2 regions of the Thermomonas sp. XSG genome follow, and region 2 is predicted to be linked to the other one. Evidence: riboswitches for the same ligand, from Rfam matches in the RefSeq annotation. Region 2 holds a riboswitch; the other holds the start of a gene.
What was found. A riboswitch is a leader RNA that binds a small molecule or an ion and turns the genes downstream of it on or off. The one in region 2 is predicted to bind thiamine pyrophosphate.
Positions count from the first base shown of each region.

Region 1 (8,085 bases), 1.1 Mb from region 2:
GCAGGCGCACGGGCTGTGCTTTTCGGTGCTGCCGGGGGTGCCGGTGCCGCCGTCGCTGCTGAACATCTACAAGGAGCTGGAGCGCGATACCGGCTTCATCCGTCCCGACCACGGTTGCCTGCTGCCGTGGGCGCGGCGCGGCGTGCTGCTGCTCAACAGCGTGCTGACGGTGGAGGACGGCAAGCCCGGCAGCCACCAGGGCCGCGGCTGGGAAGGGTTCACCGACCACGTGGTGGACGTGCTCAACCGCGAGTGCGAGCAATTGGTGTTCCTGCTCTGGGGCAGCTACGCGCAGAAGAAGGGCGCGGTGATCGACGGACGCCGCCATCGCGTGCTGAAGGCGCCGCACCCGTCGCCGCTGTCGGCGCACCGCGGCTTCCTCGGCTGCGGCCATTTCTCGGCCGCCAACCAATACCTGACCCGTTGCGGAAAGACCCCGATCGACTGGACTCTGCCGCCGCGGGCGCTGCTCACGACGACCTGAAGCGTTCGCCCAGCCAGCTGCCCAGGTGCCGCTTGGCGGCGCCCACCGCCACCTCCAGCCCGTCCCCCAGCGCCAGCCCGGCCGCCACCGCGGCCGACAGCGTGCAACCGCTGCCGTGGCCATCGGCACCGATGATCCACGGCGCGGCGAAACGCTGCGCCGACTGCGGCTGCACCAGCAGGTCCACCGCCTCGGCCAGCGGCGCGTGGCCGCCCTTCATCAGCACCGCGCGCGGCCCCAGCGCCAGCAGTGCGCGGCCCTGCGCCAGCATCTGCGCCTCGTCGCGCGCGCGCGGCACGTCCAGCAACGCGGCCGCTTCATCGAGATTGGGGGTCAGGCAATCGGCCAGCGGCAACAGCTCGCGGCGCAGCATGGCCACCGCGTCGGTGCGCAGCAGCCGCGCGCCGGAGCTGGCGATCATCACCGGATCGATGACGACCGCGGCGGCGCGATGCTGGCGCAGGCTGGCCGCCACCGCTTCGATGATCGACGCCTCGGCCAGCATGCCCAGCTTGACCGCGCGCACCGGCTCTTCCTCGAACACCGCATCGACCTGCTCGCGCACCAGCGTGGCCGGCAACACCTGCACCGCGCGCACGCCGCTGCGGTTCTGCGCGGTGACCGCGGTGATCGCGGTGGCGCCGCGCACGCCCAGCGCGGCGAATGCAGCGAGGTCGGCCTGGATGCCGGCACCGCCGCAGGAATCGGAGCCGGCGATGCTCAGCGCCAGCGGCTTCATGCGCGGCCCCGCGTGGCCTGCAGCCAGGCTTTGGTTTGCGCCTCGGGATCGGGATGGCGGGTGATATCGCTGACCAGCGCAACCACGTCGGCACCCGCGTCGAAACAGCCCTGCGCGCGCTGCAGGGTGATGCCGCCAATCGCCACCAGCGGCAGCGCACCGATTTTGCGTTTCCATTCGCCAATGCGCGGCAGTCCCTGCGGCGACCACGGCATCTGTTTCAGCGTGGTGGGATACACCGGGCCCAGCGCGATGTAGTCCGGCGCCAGCGACAACGCACGTTCCAGTTCGGCATCGTCATGGGTGCTGAGGCCAACGCGGATGTCGCGCCGACGCAGCACCGGCAGGTCGGCCTCATCGAGGTCTTCCTGGCCGAGGTGGACGAAGTCCGCGCCGGCCTCCAGCGCCAGCTGCCAGTGGTCGTTGACTACCAGCTGCGCGGCGTGTGCGCGGCAGGCGGCCAGCGCGGCATGGATCTCCGTTTGCAGTTGCGCCTGCGTGGCGTCCTTGATCCGCAGCTGCACCAGCTTCGTCCCCAGCGGCAGCAGACGCTGCACCCATGCGGCGCCGTCGACTACCGGGTAGAACGGATCGAGCCGGCTCATGCGCGCCAGGCCTGGCCGATGACGGGCGTGGACGGCTCGGCAAAGTCGCGCACCGGCATCGGCCCCGCGGCATGCGCGGCGTGGCCGGCGCGCACCGCATCGGCAAATGCGCGTGCCATCCGCACCGGGTCGGCGGCCAGCGCCACCGCGGTGTTGGCCAGCACTGCGTCGAAACCCAGCTCCATCGCCGCCGCTGCGTGCGAGGGCAGGCCGAGGCCGGCGTCCACCACCATCGGCACGTCGGGGAAGCGCGCACGCAGCGCGCGCAGCGCGAACGGATCGGACAGCCCGCGACCGCTGCCGATCGGCGCGCCCCACGGCATCAGCACGCGGCAGCCCGCCTCGAGCAGGCGGTCGGCCACGCCGAGGTCGGCGGTGGTGTACGGAAACACATCGAAGCCGTCGTCGCAGAGGATCCGCGCGGCCTCCACCAGCCCGAACACGTCCGGCTGCAGCAGCTCGCCTTCACCCAGCACTTCCAGCTTGATCCAACGCGTGCCGAACAGCTCGCGCGCCATCTGCGCGGTGGTGACGGCCTCATTCACCGAATGGCAGCCGGCGGTATTGGGCAGCACCCGCACGCCGAGGTCGCCGATCAGCGACCAGAACGCCTGGCCGGCGCCTGCCCGGGCGTTTTCGCGGCGCAGCGACACCGTCACCACGTCGCAGTCCGCGCCGCGCACTGCCTTGGACAGGATCGCCGGCGAGGGATAGCGTGCGCTGCCCAGCCACAGACGCGAGCCCAGTTCGATGTCGTACACCTGCATCTCAACCTCCCTGCATCGGGGCGAGGATTTCCAGCGCGTCGCCTTCGCACAACCGCTGCGCGGCGCGCTGACCGGCGGCCACGAACACGCCGTTGAGGGCGGTGGCCACATGCGCTTCGTGATAGCCCAGCTCGAGCAGCGCCTGCGCCAGCGTGGCGGCTTCGATGGGGCGGGTTTCGCCGTTGACCTGCAGCTGGATCACGCCGCCTCCAACAGGCGCACCGCGGCCTGTTGCGCCAGCGCTGGTGCCAACAGGTAGCCGTGGCGGAACAGCCCGTTCAGATGCCAGCGACCGTCGCGCTGCTCAAGCCGCGGCAGGTTGTCGGGGAAGGCCGGGCGCAGGCCGTGGCCCAGTTCGAGGATGCGCGCTTCGGCCAGCGCCGGGTGCAGCGCGTAAGCGGCGTTGAGCAGCTCCATCACCGAACGCGCGCTGGTCGCGCCGGCATCATCGCTTTCCAGCATGCTGCCGCCCAGCATGTAATCGCCACCGCCGCGCGGCACCAGGTAGTGCATGCCGCGCGGATGCAGCAGGCGGATCGGTCGCGCGAACTGCACATCGTCGCTGTGCAGCAGCAGCATCTCGCCGCGCACGCCGCGCAGTTCCGGCAGGCGGTCGCGGGCGGCGTAGCCGCGGCAGTCGAGCACGGTCCGGCCATCGCCTGGCACCTTGCTCGCGTCCACGCCGTAGTGGATGGCAACGCCGAGTGGCTGCAACCGCGCCACCAGTGCCGCCAGCGCCGCGCGCGGATCCAGGTGCGCTTCGTCGGCGAAGAACAGGCCCTGGCGGAACCGCCCGGCCAGTTCCGGCTCGAGTGCGGCCACGCCGTCGGCGTCCAGCCGGCGGTAGTTGTCGCTGCGCTGGGCAAAGGCTTCCAGCTCGCCGGCATCGCGCGCAGCGGCCAATACCAGCGTGCCGTTGCGGACGGTGCCGGGGTACTGCCGCGGCCACCAGTCCAGCGCCTGCCGGCCCAGTTCGGCCACCAGCGGTTCAGCGCTGACGCATTCGCACCACGGCGCCAGCATGCCGCCGGCAAAGCGGCTGGCAGCCTCGCCGCCGGGCTGCATGCCGACTTCCAGCACCTCCACCTCGGCACCCGCCCGGGCCAACTCCAATGCGGCCGCCAGGCCGGCCACGCCGGCGCCCAGCACGGTGACGCGCGCGCTCACGGCGCGGCGTCCACGTACAGCTCGCCACCGGCGGCGACGAACTCCGCCGACTTCGCCTGCATCCCGGCATCAGCCGCGTCGCGCAGCTCGTGGCTGAGTTGCATCGAGCAGAACTTGGGCCCGCACATCGAGCAGAAATGCGCGCTCTTGTGCGCGTCCTTGGGCAGGGTGGCGTCGTGGTAGGCGCGCGCGGTGTCGGGATCCAGCGAGAGGTTGAATTGGTCTTCCCAGCGGAATGCGAAGCGCGCCCGCGACAGCGCGTCGTCATGCGCCTGCGCGGCCGGATGGCCCTTGGCCAGGTCGGCGGCGTGGGCGGCAACCTTGTAGCTGATCACGCCGGTCTTGACGTCGTCGCGGTCGGGCAGGCCCAGGTGCTCCTTGGGGGTGACGTAGCAGAGCATCGCGGTGCCGAACCAGCCGATCATCGCCGCGCCGATCGCCGAGGTCAGGTGGTCGTGGCCGGGCGCGGCATCGGTGGTCAGCGGGCCCAGGGTGTAGAACGGCGCGTCGCTGCAGACCTCCAGCTGGCGCGTCATGTTGTCGCGGATCCTGTGCATCGGCACGTGGCCGGGGCCTTCCACCATCACTTGGCAGCCCTTGTCCCAGGCCACTTTGGTCAGCTCGCCGAGGGTATCGAGTTCGGCGAACTGGGCGGCGTCATTGGCGTCAGCAATGCTGCCGGGGCGCAGCCCGTCGCCCAGTGAGAAGGCGACGTCGTAACGGCGCAGGATGTCGCAGATCTCGTCGAAGCGTTCGTAGAGGAAATTCTCGCGGTGATAGCGCAGGCACCAGCGCGCCAGGATCGATCCGCCGCGGGAGACGATCCCGGTGACCCGCTTCGAGGTCAGCGGCACATGCGCCAGCCGCACCCCGGCATGGATGGTGAAGTAATCCACGCCCTGCTCGGCCTGTTCGATCAGGGTGTCCTTGAACACCTCCCAATCCAGCTTGGCCGGGTCGCCGCCGACCTTTTCCAGCGCCTGGTACAGCGGCACCGTGCCGATCGGCACCGGCGCGTTGCGCAGGATCCAGCTGCGCAGGTTGTGGATGTTGCGGCCGGTGGACAGGTCCATGACCGTGTCCGCGCCCCAGCGGATCGACCACACCAGCTTCTCCACCTCCTCGGCCACGCCGGAGGACAGTGCCGAGTTGCCGATGTTGGCGTTGACCTTCACCAGGAAGTTGCGGCCGATCACCATCGGCTCGAGCTCGGGATGGTTGATGTTGGCCGGCAGGATGGCGCGGCCGCGGGCGATCTCTTCGCGCACGAATTCCGGCGTCACCAACGCTGGCAGCGCCGCGCCAAAGGATTCGCCTTCGGCCAGGCGGCGCTCCTCCTCGTCGCTGGCGGCGATGCGGCCCAGGTTTTCGCGATGGGCGGCATAGACCATTTCCTCGGTGACGATGCCGGCGCGCGCGAACTCCAGCTGGGTCACCGGCTGCCCGTCAGCGCCGCGGCGCAGCGTGCGCGCCGCCGGACAGGGCGCCACCAGCCGCTCGCCGCTGGCAAACCCGTTGTCCTCGGGACGCACCCTGCGCCCTTCGATGGCCTCGAAGCCGCGCGCGGCCAGCCAATCTTCACGCACTGGCGGCAGCCCGGCGGCCAGGTCGATGGCGACGCCGTCTTCGGTGTAGGGGCCGGAGGTGTCGTACAGGTGCAGGCGGGGCGTCTGCGGGTCGTCCAGCGCGATTTCGCGCAGCGGCACGCGCAGGCCGGGGTGGCCGGGCGGCGACAGGTAGACCTTGCGAGAGCCGCGGATCGGGCCGGTGGTGACGGTGCCCGGGCGGGTATCGGACGGCTGCATGGATCTCCTCCTCGTGAAACGCGGGAGATCCGGGAGTTGACGCTGCAACGGCACGCAGCGCGGCGCGCGCTGCATGTGGTTTTCCGTTCCTACGCCGGCATGACCCGGATCAGGTGCAAGGGTCAGCTCGACGCTTTCTCAGCCCCGTACGGGGCTCCCCTCGGAATGGGCGCAGGATCGGTGGAGGCCTTCACGCTGTCAAGCGCGCACCGGGCTTGCAGACCCTATGCAACGCCCCCAGCTCGTCTGGATACGCCGTGGTTTCCTGAACGGAAACCCGCTGCCGTTGTTCCATGGGTGAAACGACTGTGAACTACTGGCGTGGGCAGCAGTCATAAATGGCGACTGCTAGAATCGGCCGCATGAGGGAAGCCAGCATGACCACCAACGCGCTTGTCGCCAACAACCTGCCGATCCCCAGCGCCATGGGCTCGCTGGAGGCCTACATCAGCGGCGTGCACCAGATCCCGGTGCTGTCGGTGGAGGACGAGCAGCGGCTGGCCCATCGCCTGCGCGAGGACAACGACATCGCCGCGGCGCAGGAGCTGATCCTGTCGCACCTGCGCTTCGTTGTGCACGTGGCCCGCGGCTACAGCGGCTACGGGCTGCAGCTGGGCGACCTGATCCAGGAAGGCAATATCGGCCTGATGAAGGCGGTCAAGCGCTTCGACCCCTCGGTGGGCGTGCGCTTGGTCAGCTTCGCGGTGCACTGGATCCGCGCCGAGATGCACGAGTTCATCATCAAGAACTGGCGCATCGTGAAGGTGGCCACCACCAAGGCGCAGCGCAAGCTGTTCTTCAACCTGCGCAAGAGCAAGACCCGCTTGGGCTGGCTCAATGCGGAGGAAGTGCGGCTGGTGGCCAAGGACCTGAACGTCTCCGAGCGTGAAGTGATGGAGATGGAGTCGCGCCTGTCCGGCCGCGACATCGGTTTCGACGCGCCCGACGACGCCGACGACGACCACGCCCCGCCGGCGCCGGTCAGCTATCTGGTCGCCCACGACGCCGACCCGGCCGCCGCCTATGAATCCGCCGACAGCGAAGCCGACCAGCTGGAGGTGCTGCGCGAAGGCATGGCCCGGCTCGACGCCCGCTCGCGCGACATCATCCGGCGCCGCTGGCTGGACGCCGACAGCAAGGTCACGCTGCAGGAATTGGCCGACGAATACGGCGTCTCCGCCGAGCGCATCCGCCAGATCGAAGCCAATGCGCTGAAGAAGATGAAGGCGCTGTTCGCGGCCTAAGCAACGCCATCACGCGATACCAAGACGGCCCGGAGCGATCCGGGCCGTTTGCGTTTGCGGCGGCCACGCAAGAACCGGGAGGCCACGACGGGCGTCCGGCGCGATCGTGGCCGGCCCGAACTGCGAGGCACCCATGGAATACATCGTTTCAGGCCTGCCGCTGGCGCCCTTCGAACCCCTGTTCGGACTGGGCGATGCCGCGCTGCGCGCACACGGCGCCGTCCGCATCCGTGCCGATGCGAGGCCCGGATTTCCATGCCGGATCACCTTGGAGGACGCCGCCCCGGGCGAGTCACTGCTCCTCCTGCACTGGCAGCACCAGCCGGCCGCGACACCCTACCGCAGCGGCGGCCCAATCTTCGTGCGCGAGGGGGCGCGGGCCACGGCCCGGGTGCGCAACGCGATCCCGCCGCAGCAACGCGAACGCCTGCTGTCGGTGCGCGGCTACGACGCCGATGGCTGGATGCACGATGCGGACGTGCTCGAGGGGACGCAGCTGGAGACCGCGATCGAACGCTTCTTCCAGGATCCGCGGATCGCCTGCCTGCACGTCCACAACGCCCGCCGCGGTTGCTACGCCTGCCGCAGCGACCGCGCCTGACGCCGGGTTCAGCCGTCCTCGCGCGGCCGCGCGACCGGCAGCTGCCAGCCATGGCGCAGGGCCATCCAGCGCAGCCCGAAACAGGCAAGCGCACCGACCGCCATCGCCGGCTGCTGCGGCAGTTGCAGGACCGCCGCCAGCGCCACCACGCCACCGCCGACCAATGCCGCCACCGCGTACAGTTCGGCCTGCAGCACCACCGGCACCCGCGCCACCAGCAGGTCGCGGACGATGCCGCCGCCGATCCCGGTCGTCATTCCCAGCAGGGTCGCGGCGAACGGCGACATCCCGAAAGCCAGCGCCTTGCCGGTGCCCAGCACCGCGAACAGCGCCAGTCCCGCGGCGTCGAACAGCTGCACCGGGTTGCGCAGGCGCTCGATCGCAGCGGACCAGCGGAACGTGACCAGCCCGGCCAGTATCGCCGTAACCAGATAGCGCCAGTCGGCCAGCGCGGCCGGCGGATGCGCGTCGATCAGGACATCGCGGACGATCCCGCCCGACACCGCGGCCGCGCAGGACAGCACCAGCACGCCGAAGAGGTCCAGCCGCTGACGCACCGCCACGGTGCCGCCGCTGAGCGCGAACACGAAGGTGCCGATCAGGTCGAAAACAAGCAGGAGGGTGGACATGCCGCCACCTTACCCCGGCGGCGACCCCTCGCGGGCCTCACCGG
Region 1 is NZ_CP061497.1:1,721,952-1,730,036, reverse strand. Features, by position in the region: gene ung (uracil-DNA glycosylase) at 1-484, shown strand, start outside; gene thiD (bifunctional hydroxymethylpyrimidine kinase/phosphomethylpyrimidine kinase) at 471-1,223, opposite strand; gene ICG51_RS08085 (thiamine phosphate synthase) at 1,220-1,828, opposite strand; gene ICG51_RS08080 (thiazole synthase) at 1,825-2,595, opposite strand; gene thiS (sulfur carrier protein ThiS) at 2,597-2,797, opposite strand; gene ICG51_RS08070 (FAD-dependent oxidoreductase) at 2,794-3,762, opposite strand; gene thiC (phosphomethylpyrimidine synthase ThiC) at 3,759-5,567, opposite strand; TPP riboswitch at 5,637-5,738, opposite strand; gene rpoH (RNA polymerase sigma factor RpoH) at 5,945-6,811, shown strand; gene ICG51_RS08055 (DUF1203 domain-containing protein) at 6,945-7,412, shown strand; gene ICG51_RS08050 (trimeric intracellular cation channel family protein) at 7,421-8,041, opposite strand.
Region 1: another riboswitch for thiamine pyrophosphate. It lies ahead of thiC (phosphomethylpyrimidine synthase ThiC); the one in region 2 lies ahead of ICG51_RS02770 (TonB-dependent siderophore receptor).

Region 2 (8,085 bases):
ATCGTCGAAGCCGGCGTCGCCGGGGTGGAGCTGGTGGTGCTGCCGCCGTACCCCTATCTGGGCGAGCTGGTGGCGAAATTCGACGGCAACGGCGTGGCTTTCGGCGCGCAGGACGTGAGCGCGCACGACAAGGGCGCCTACACCGGCGAAGTGGCGGCGGCGATGCTGGCCGATGTTGGTGCGCGCTATACCCTGGTGGGGCACTCCGAGCGCCGCCAGTACCACGCCGAGAGCAGCGAGCTGGTGGCGCGCAAGTTCGCGGCCGCGCAGGCCGCGGGGCTGGTGCCGATCCTGTGCGTGGGCGAGAGCCTGGAAGAGCGCGAGGCCGGCCGCACCGAGGACGTGATCGCCGCGCAGCTGTCGCCGGTGCTGGCGCTGGCCGGGGTGGCCGCGTTCGCCAACGCGGTGGTGGCCTATGAACCGGTGTGGGCGATCGGCACCGGCCGTACTGCCAGCCCGGAGCAGGCGCAGGCCGTGCACGCCTTCATTCGTAGCCAAATCGCCGCGCTGGATGCTAGAATTGCCGATTCGCTGCCCCTGCTGTACGGCGGCAGCGTCAAGCCCGACAACGCGGCCAGCCTGTTCGCCCAGGCCGACGTGGACGGCGGGCTGATCGGCGGCGCCTCGCTGGCTGCCGCGGATTTCCTGGCCATCGCCCGCGCGGCGGCCTGAACACCCAAGAGAACGCGCAGATGTTGCTGCAATTCATCCAGATCGTGTACGTGCTGGTGGCAATCGCCATCATCGCCTTCGTGCTGCTGCAGCAGGGGGCTGGCGCCTCGGCCGGTTCCGGTTTCGGCGGCGGCGCCTCGGCCACCGTGTTCGGTGCGCGGGGCGCGTCCAACTTCCTGAGCAAGAGCACCAAGTGGCTGGCGATCACGTTCTTCGTCATCAGCATGGGCATGGCCATGTACGCCAGCCGGCAGGCCAACCGCCAGGGTCCGGCTAAGGCCGATCTCGGCGTGATGGCCCAGCAGGCTCCGGCGCAGCCGGCTGCCCAGGTGCCGACCGCGCAGGTGCCGACTGCCGCCGCGCAGCCGCCCGCAGCGGAGGTCCCACCGGCCCAGCCGGCACCCGCACCGGGCCAATGACGGCCGGCGCAACACGTTCTAGAATTGCGGTCCGCGGTCGAAAGGCCGGAAAATTTGCCCAGGTGGCGGAATTGGTAGACGCACTACCTTGAGGTGGTAGCGATTTAGGTCGTAGGGGTTCGAGTCCCCTCTTGGGCACCAATCCAAAAAAAACCCCGCTACGGCGGGGTTTTTTCTTGGGCGCGATCCGGCCCGGAACCGGGGGGTGGGGCTAGACTGTCGCCGGTCATCCGGATGTGGCAGCGGCCATGCGCAGTTTCGAGGATTCCCACGGGCAGCACTGGCAGGCGGCGTTGCTGGATGGCTCCTACGGCAACATCATGCTGGTCTTCAGCCCGATGCAGTCGGGCATGATCCGTCGCCGCGCGCTGCAGGTATCGACCATGGCCGAAGCCATGGCCTTGTTGGCGGGGCTGGATGAGGACGGCCTGCGGGCGATGCTGCTGGAGGCCGACCCTTGGGAGCCGGGGGTGGAAGGGTTCTGAAGCTCAGCCCGACGCCACTTGCGCGGTGTCCGTGCGCGTCTGCTGCCGTGCCGCCCGCCGCCAGTCGCGCAGGCCCTTCGCGGCAAGCCCCACGAAGCCGACATAGAGCACGGCGGTGACGAACAGCTGCTTGTTCGCGAACATGCCGATGTACACCACATCGACCGCGATCCACATCCACCACGCGGCGATATGGCGGCGGTTCTGCCAGAACTGCCCGACCAGGCTGAACGCGGTGAGCATGGCGTCCAGCCAGGGCAGGGCGGCGTTCGTGTAGGTATGCATGGTGTAGCCCAGCGCCAGCCCGCCGGCCAGCCCGGCCAGCAGGTGGATGCCGGCCGAACGCGCGTCCAGCGATGCCACCCGCACATGGCCGGTGGCATCCAGGTTGCGCAGCCATCGCAGCCAGCCTGACACCAGCATCACCACCCAGAAGCACTGCAGCAGCACTTCCGAATACAGCCGCGCGCCGGCATACACCCAGATGTAGACCGATACCGACAGCAGCCCGACCGGGAAGCACCAGGGGCTGCGCCGCGTGGTCAGCCACACGGCGCTGGCGCTGAGGACGGCCGCGGCGGTTTCGTGGAAGGTGATCACAGGCCCATGCGCACCGTCAGGCGCGCCAGCCGCGGCGCGCCCGGGAACAGGTAGTTGTCGCCCAGCGAGCTGCCGGTGTCGCGCCAGTAGCTGCGGTTGAACAGGTTGTCGATCCCCAGCTGCACCACGAACGCGCGTTCGCGCAGCTGGCCGGTGTAGCGCAGGCCGGTGTCGAACACGTCGTAGGCGGGCACCTCCACCGCGCCGTCCGGCGTGGCCGGATTGGCGGCGGCATGGCGCCAGCCCGCCAGCAGCGCCAGCCGCGGCATCGCCGGCAGCGTGTAGTCGAGGTGCAGGCTGGCGCGCATGCGCGGCACGTTGACCACCTGTTGGCCGTCGAACGCCGCAGTGCCGGTGCCTTCCGCCTGCGCGCGGATCACCGCGACGCTGGCGTTGACGCCCAGCGCCCCGGTCAGGCGGCCGTTGGCGGACAGCTCCAGGCCGTCGTGCACTTCATCGCCGCGCTGGACGAAGGTGAAGCCGGCGGCGGACGCATCCGGCTGCGCGTACTGGTAGGGCTGGCGGATGCGGAACAGGCTGGCATCGAGGTCGAGCCGCTCGCCCAAGCGGTACTTCACGCCGGCTTCCAGCTGGCGGGTGATCCGCGGTGCCAGCATCGCACCGTCGTTGCTGGTCCAGTAGGGGGCTTCCTTGCCCAGCGACAGTCCCTTGCTGAAACTTGCGTACACGCGGGTCGCCGGGTCCGGCTGCCACAGCAGCGCGACCTGCGGCAGGGTCTGCGACAGCCGGGTTTCGCGCTCGATCGCGCCGGCCTTGTTGCGCGCGCGCTCGTGCAGGCGCACGAACTGCGCACCCAGCAGCAGTTGCCAGCGGTCGCCCAGCGCCAGCCGGTCCATCGCGAAGCCGCTGCGCTGCCAGCTGTCGAGGCGGCGCACCTTGGGGCCGATCTGTTCGGGCGAGGGCGCGAAGGCGGGCGGATCGCCGTCGGCGATGTTCCAGCTGCCCACGTACTCGTTGACGTTGCGGTGGCGATCGATGCTGCGGTGGAAGGCGCTGGCGCCGATGCTCAGCGCGTGCCCCACGCCGCCGGTCTGGAAGCGGCCCTCCAGGCTGAGGCGGGCGTTGTCGCCGGTGCGGGTGTCGTCCGGGTTGCGGTAGTCGTAGATGTCGTAGCTGCCGTCCGGGCCGAAGTACCAGGGGGGGCTGCCGCTCCAGCAGGCGTCGACGTACCAGCAGCCGTAGGCGAAGGCGACGTTGTCGTCGATCACGCTGCGGCTGCGGCCGGCGGCCACGCGCAGCGTCCAGTCTTCGCCCAGCGCATGACGCAGGCGCGCGCTGGTGTTGCTGGCGCGGATCGACACCGGCTGCTGCCAGGGCTGGTAGCCCAGCATCAGCGTGGGATCCGGGTCTTGGGGCAGCGCGGTGCCGCCGAGCAGCTGGTAGCCGGAGACCGAGCGCTGCGCGCTGGTCTGGTAGTTGCTGTCCAGCTCCAGCGTGGTGCCGGGGGCGATCTTCCAGTCCGCGGCCAGCGCGTAGAAATTGCGTCGGCCGTCGGCGTGGCGGACGTGCGAATGCATGTCCTCCCACGCCACGTTCGCGCGCAGGCCGAAGGTCGGGCTCAGCCAACCGCCGACGTCCACGGCCACGTAGCGCGAGCCGCGCGAGTCGGTGCCCAGCGTCAGATCGCGCACCTCGTCCGGGCGCTTGCTGACGAAGTTCACCACGCCACCGGGCTCCATCACACCCGCGGTCAGGCCGGCCAGACCCTTCAGGACCTCGACCTGCTGCTTGTCTTCCAGCGCGATGGCCTGCTCGCCGGTCATGGCCAGGTTGTTGGCGCGATAGCCGGTGCCGGCATCCAGCGCGAAGCCGCGGATGGCGATGTTCTGGTAGTAGCCCACCGGCGCGTAGTTGTCGCCCAGCGAAGCGTCCTCGCGCGCCAGTTCGCTGAGGGTGCGGACCTGGCGGTCGTCCAGCTGCTGGCGACCCACCACGTGGATGGCGGCGGGGGTGTCGCGCGGCGTGGCATTGCCCCAGCCGTCGATGCCGGCATCGCGGGTCTTGTCGTCGGCATCGGTGGTGGCGCGGACCGGCGCGAGGCGGGTGATCTTCGACTGGCCATCGGCCTCGTCGGCCGGCGCAGCGGTGGCCAGCAGCGGCAGCAGGGCGAGCAACAGGGGGGCGGTGCGCAGGGATTTCATCGTCGTCGTCTCAGGAGGGAGAGCGAAGCGACGGCGAACAGCCGCACGCACGGGACGTGGCTGTTCGAATCAAGCTCCCTACGCCGGTGCAAACCGGATCAGGTTCCAAGGGACTCTCTCAGCCCGGCAACGCCGGGCACCCCCGCTTCTCCCGACATTGAACCATGAACGGCCGCAGTCGGGCCAGCATCGGCTCAGTCGGGGTCGCGGATCGACGCCAGCAAAGCCAGTCCCGGCGCGGTTTCGAACCAGGCCGCGTGGCCCAGCAGGAAGCTGCCCCAGGCCTGGTCAGCCTGCGTGCGTGCGCCGAACGCGCCTTGGTAACAATCGATTTCCGACAGTGCGAAATCGATGTGCACCAGCGGCAGCAGGTCGGCGAGCAGGTCGCGCTGCGCCTGCGACAGCGGCAGCACCTCGGCATAGCCGGTGATCACTTCCCGCGCCGTTACCGGATGGATCGCCTCCATGCCGCGCTCCAGCTGCAGCCAGGCGATGGCGTTGCGCTCGATGGCGGTGGCCAGGTCGTACAGGGCGAAGGTCGGCGCGCACAGGCCGAAATCGAGCACGGTGGCCACGTCGGCGTCGTCACCCGCGTCGGTCCAGCAGAGGTTGGAGGCGTGCCAGTCGCCGTGCGTCCACAGCCGCGGCAGCGCCGCGAGGCGCGGCTGCAGGCTGCGGTGGCGCGCCGCGAGCGGGGCGAGCTCCCCGCGCCAGCCGTCGCGGCCGGCGAGGTAGGCCGCCAGTCCCGGACGCCAAGCCCACTGCGATTCCACCGCGGCATGCAGATCCGGTGCGCGCAGGGCGTCATCGCGGGCGACCAGCCGGGTGGCACTGCGCTGCATTGCACCGAAGTCCGCCGCGGCCTGGTGCAGGCGCGCCAGCATGCGGCCGGCGTGGCGGGCGTGCCCGAGCTGGCGCAGCGGTGTCCATGAGGGGGTGTCGCGGTAGAGGTCGATGCCGGCGGCCGGTGCCTGGACTTCGTACACCCATTCGCCCATCGGGATGGCGGTCATGCCGTCGACGTCGGCCAGCACCCGCGGAACCGCGATGTCGCGGCGGCGCAGATGTGCGAGCAGTGCATGCTCCTCGCCCAACGCGACGGGGGTGCGTACGCACCGGTGCTGGCGCTTGACGAAGACCTCGCCCACCGGTGTTTGTACCCGGGCTACCGCCGAGAACGGGCGCGGGCTGCGCCAGAGGATCCGGGTGGGCCCGAGCAGGTCCGGAAAGCGCGCCAGCAGCGTGGCCACGTCGGCGTCCTCGAGCCGCGGACGGTAGCGGGCGATCTGGTCGCTGTCCCAGCCGTGCAGGGGGTGGTTGCTGGCGGTCATGGCGGCCCTCGCTCCGGCGCGGATCGTGCCGGTGTGTCCACAATGCAAAACGCCCAGTCTGGTGGGGACTGGGCGTTGCAATGGTGGCTCGGGACGGAATCGAACCGCCGACACGGGGATTTTCAATCCCCTGCTCTACCAACTGAGCTACCGAGCCATGCTGTGTTGCGAGCCGCGCATGATACGGATCGCCGGGCAGTTGGGCAAGCCATTTCCGTCGCGGGGGCGGCCGGACCGTTAGGCAGGCGTTCCGCTTCAGGGGATGATGATGGCGGGTATCCACTGGTCAGGAGAACGCCATGAAAGCGATTATTGCCGCTGCAATCGCCCTCGGGCTGACGGCCTGCGCGACCGGCCGGCTCAGCGATACCGAACGACTGGCCCTGTACCAGCAGCACGCAGGCGCGCCGGTGAACCAGATCCGCTACCTCGATCCGATGGGCTGGGATCGCATCGACGACCAGCATGTGGTCCTGCAGATGCGTCCCAATGAAAGCTGGCTGCTGCGCCTGTCCGGGCCCTGCCTGCAGTGGACCAGCGGCTCGCCATTCATCGGCCTGTCGTCCTTCAGCGGCATGACCCTGTCCAGGTTCGACAAGGTGGTCGCCCCCGGCAGCAGCCAGCTCAGCTGCCTGATCCAGGAAATCCGCCCGGTCGACGTGAAGGCGTTGCGGGCGGCCGAGAAGTCGCTGCGCGAGAAGCCCGGGACTCAGGCCTCGGGCATGTAACCCGGCGGCTTGTCGGCGCCGCCTTCGAACAGGTACTTCACCATCTGCGCCTCGAGGAAGGCGCGGTGTTCGGGGTTCATCGGCGAGATCCGGTTCTCGTTGATGAGCATGGTCTGGTGCGCCAGCCAGCGCTGCCAGGCCGGCTTGCCGACCTCGTTGAAGACCCGCTTGCCGGCTTCGCCCGGCCACGGCGGGAAATCCAGTCCGTCGGTGTCGATGTCGTCCACCACGCAGTGCACCTTGCGGGTCATTCCGTTCGCTCCTGAAGCAGTTTGCGCACCGGCGCGGGCAGGCCGATCGCGGCGAGTTCCGCGCGGCTTGTCCAGCGCAGGCCGGCATTATCGCCGATGGCCGCGTGCGGGCCGTTGACGGCGATCAGCCACGGGTGGATGCGCAGGCGGAAGTGGGTGAAGCCGTGTTCCAGCGCAGGCAGGGCGCGCGCGCTGGCGAAGTCGCCGTCAAGGTGGCGGTCGAACCATGCCTGCGCCTCGTCGGCGTCCTCATGCTGCGGCAGCGACCACAGCGATGCCCAGATGCCGGTCGGCGGCCGTCGCCACAGCAGCACGCGGCCTTCGGGGTCCTGCGCGATGAGCATCTGGGTTTCCCGCTGCGGCAGTTGCTTGCCCGGCTTGGCCGTCGGCAGCTCGGCGATGCGGCCTTCGCGGCGGGCCACGCAGACGTCCTGCAGCGGGCAGATCGCGCAGGCGGGACTGGCGCGGGTGCACAGGGTGGCACCGAAATCCATCTGCGCCTGGGTCCAGTCGGCAAGGCGCGCCTGCGGCAGCAGGGCGGCGGCGATCGACCACAGTTTCTTTTCTACCGCGGGCGTGCCCGGCCAGCCGTCGATGCCGAACAGCCGGCACAGCACGCGTTTCACGTTGCCGTCGAGGATCGGGGCGCGGTCGTTCCATGCCTGCGTCAGGATGGCGCCGGCGGTGCTGCGGCCGATGCCGGGCAGTGCGATGAGCGCATCGAGGTCGCGCGGCAGGTCGCCGCCGTGTCGCTCCATGCACAGCTTCGCGGTGGCGTGCAGGTTGCGCGCGCGGGCGTAGTAACCAAGCCCGGACCACAGCGCCAGCACCTCGTCCTGCGATGCACGCGCCAGCGTCGGCAGGTCGGGCAGGGCGCTGACGAAGCGGTTGAAGTAGCCCGTCACCACCGACACCTGCGTCTGCTGCAGCATGATCTCGCTCAGCCAGACCCGATAGGGCGTGCGCGGATGCTGCCAGGGCAGGTCGACCCGGCCATGGCGGTCGAACCATGCCAGCAGGCGTGCGGCGACTTCGCCGTGGTCGAGGCTGTGCGCTGGCTGTGCGGGCGAAGGGTCGGCTGCCGGGTGGCGGCCGGATCGACCCGGGGCGATTGAAGTGCGCGCGCTCATTCTTCGCCCAGCTCGACTTCCACGCCTTCCAGCGTCGCACCCGCGATTTCGACCCTGGGTGTGGACAGCGTCCCAGCCAGCGGCGGCAGCGGGGAGCCGTCGCTGCCCGCGTCCAGCCATGCCAGCACCTCTGGCAGGCGGAAGCGCGCGTCCAGCGAGGTGGCGTCGCGGTGCAGGGCCAGCGAAGCCGCGTCAGAAAACGCCATCGCGCCGTTGTAGTCCAGCGCGAACGGCAGCGGCGAGGTGGATCCGGACAGCGGCGGCGGCAGTGCGGGCCAGCTTTGTGGCCAGGCGACCAGCGCGCCGT
Region 2 is NZ_CP061497.1:600,744-608,828, reverse strand. Features, by position in the region: gene tpiA (triose-phosphate isomerase) at 1-672, shown strand, start outside; gene secG (preprotein translocase subunit SecG) at 693-1,091, shown strand; tRNA gene ICG51_RS02785 (tRNA-Leu) at 1,148-1,232, shown strand; gene ICG51_RS02780 (hypothetical protein) at 1,340-1,576, shown strand; gene pnuC (nicotinamide riboside transporter PnuC) at 1,580-2,176, opposite strand; gene ICG51_RS02770 (TonB-dependent siderophore receptor) at 2,173-4,338, opposite strand; TPP riboswitch at 4,397-4,492, opposite strand; gene ICG51_RS02765 (phosphotransferase) at 4,533-5,669, opposite strand; tRNA gene ICG51_RS02760 (tRNA-Phe) at 5,751-5,826, opposite strand; gene ICG51_RS02755 (DUF6491 family protein) at 5,969-6,397, shown strand; gene ICG51_RS02750 (oxidative damage protection protein) at 6,379-6,648, opposite strand; gene mutY (A/G-specific adenine glycosylase) at 6,645-7,778, opposite strand; gene ICG51_RS02740 (hypothetical protein) at 7,775-8,085, opposite strand, start outside.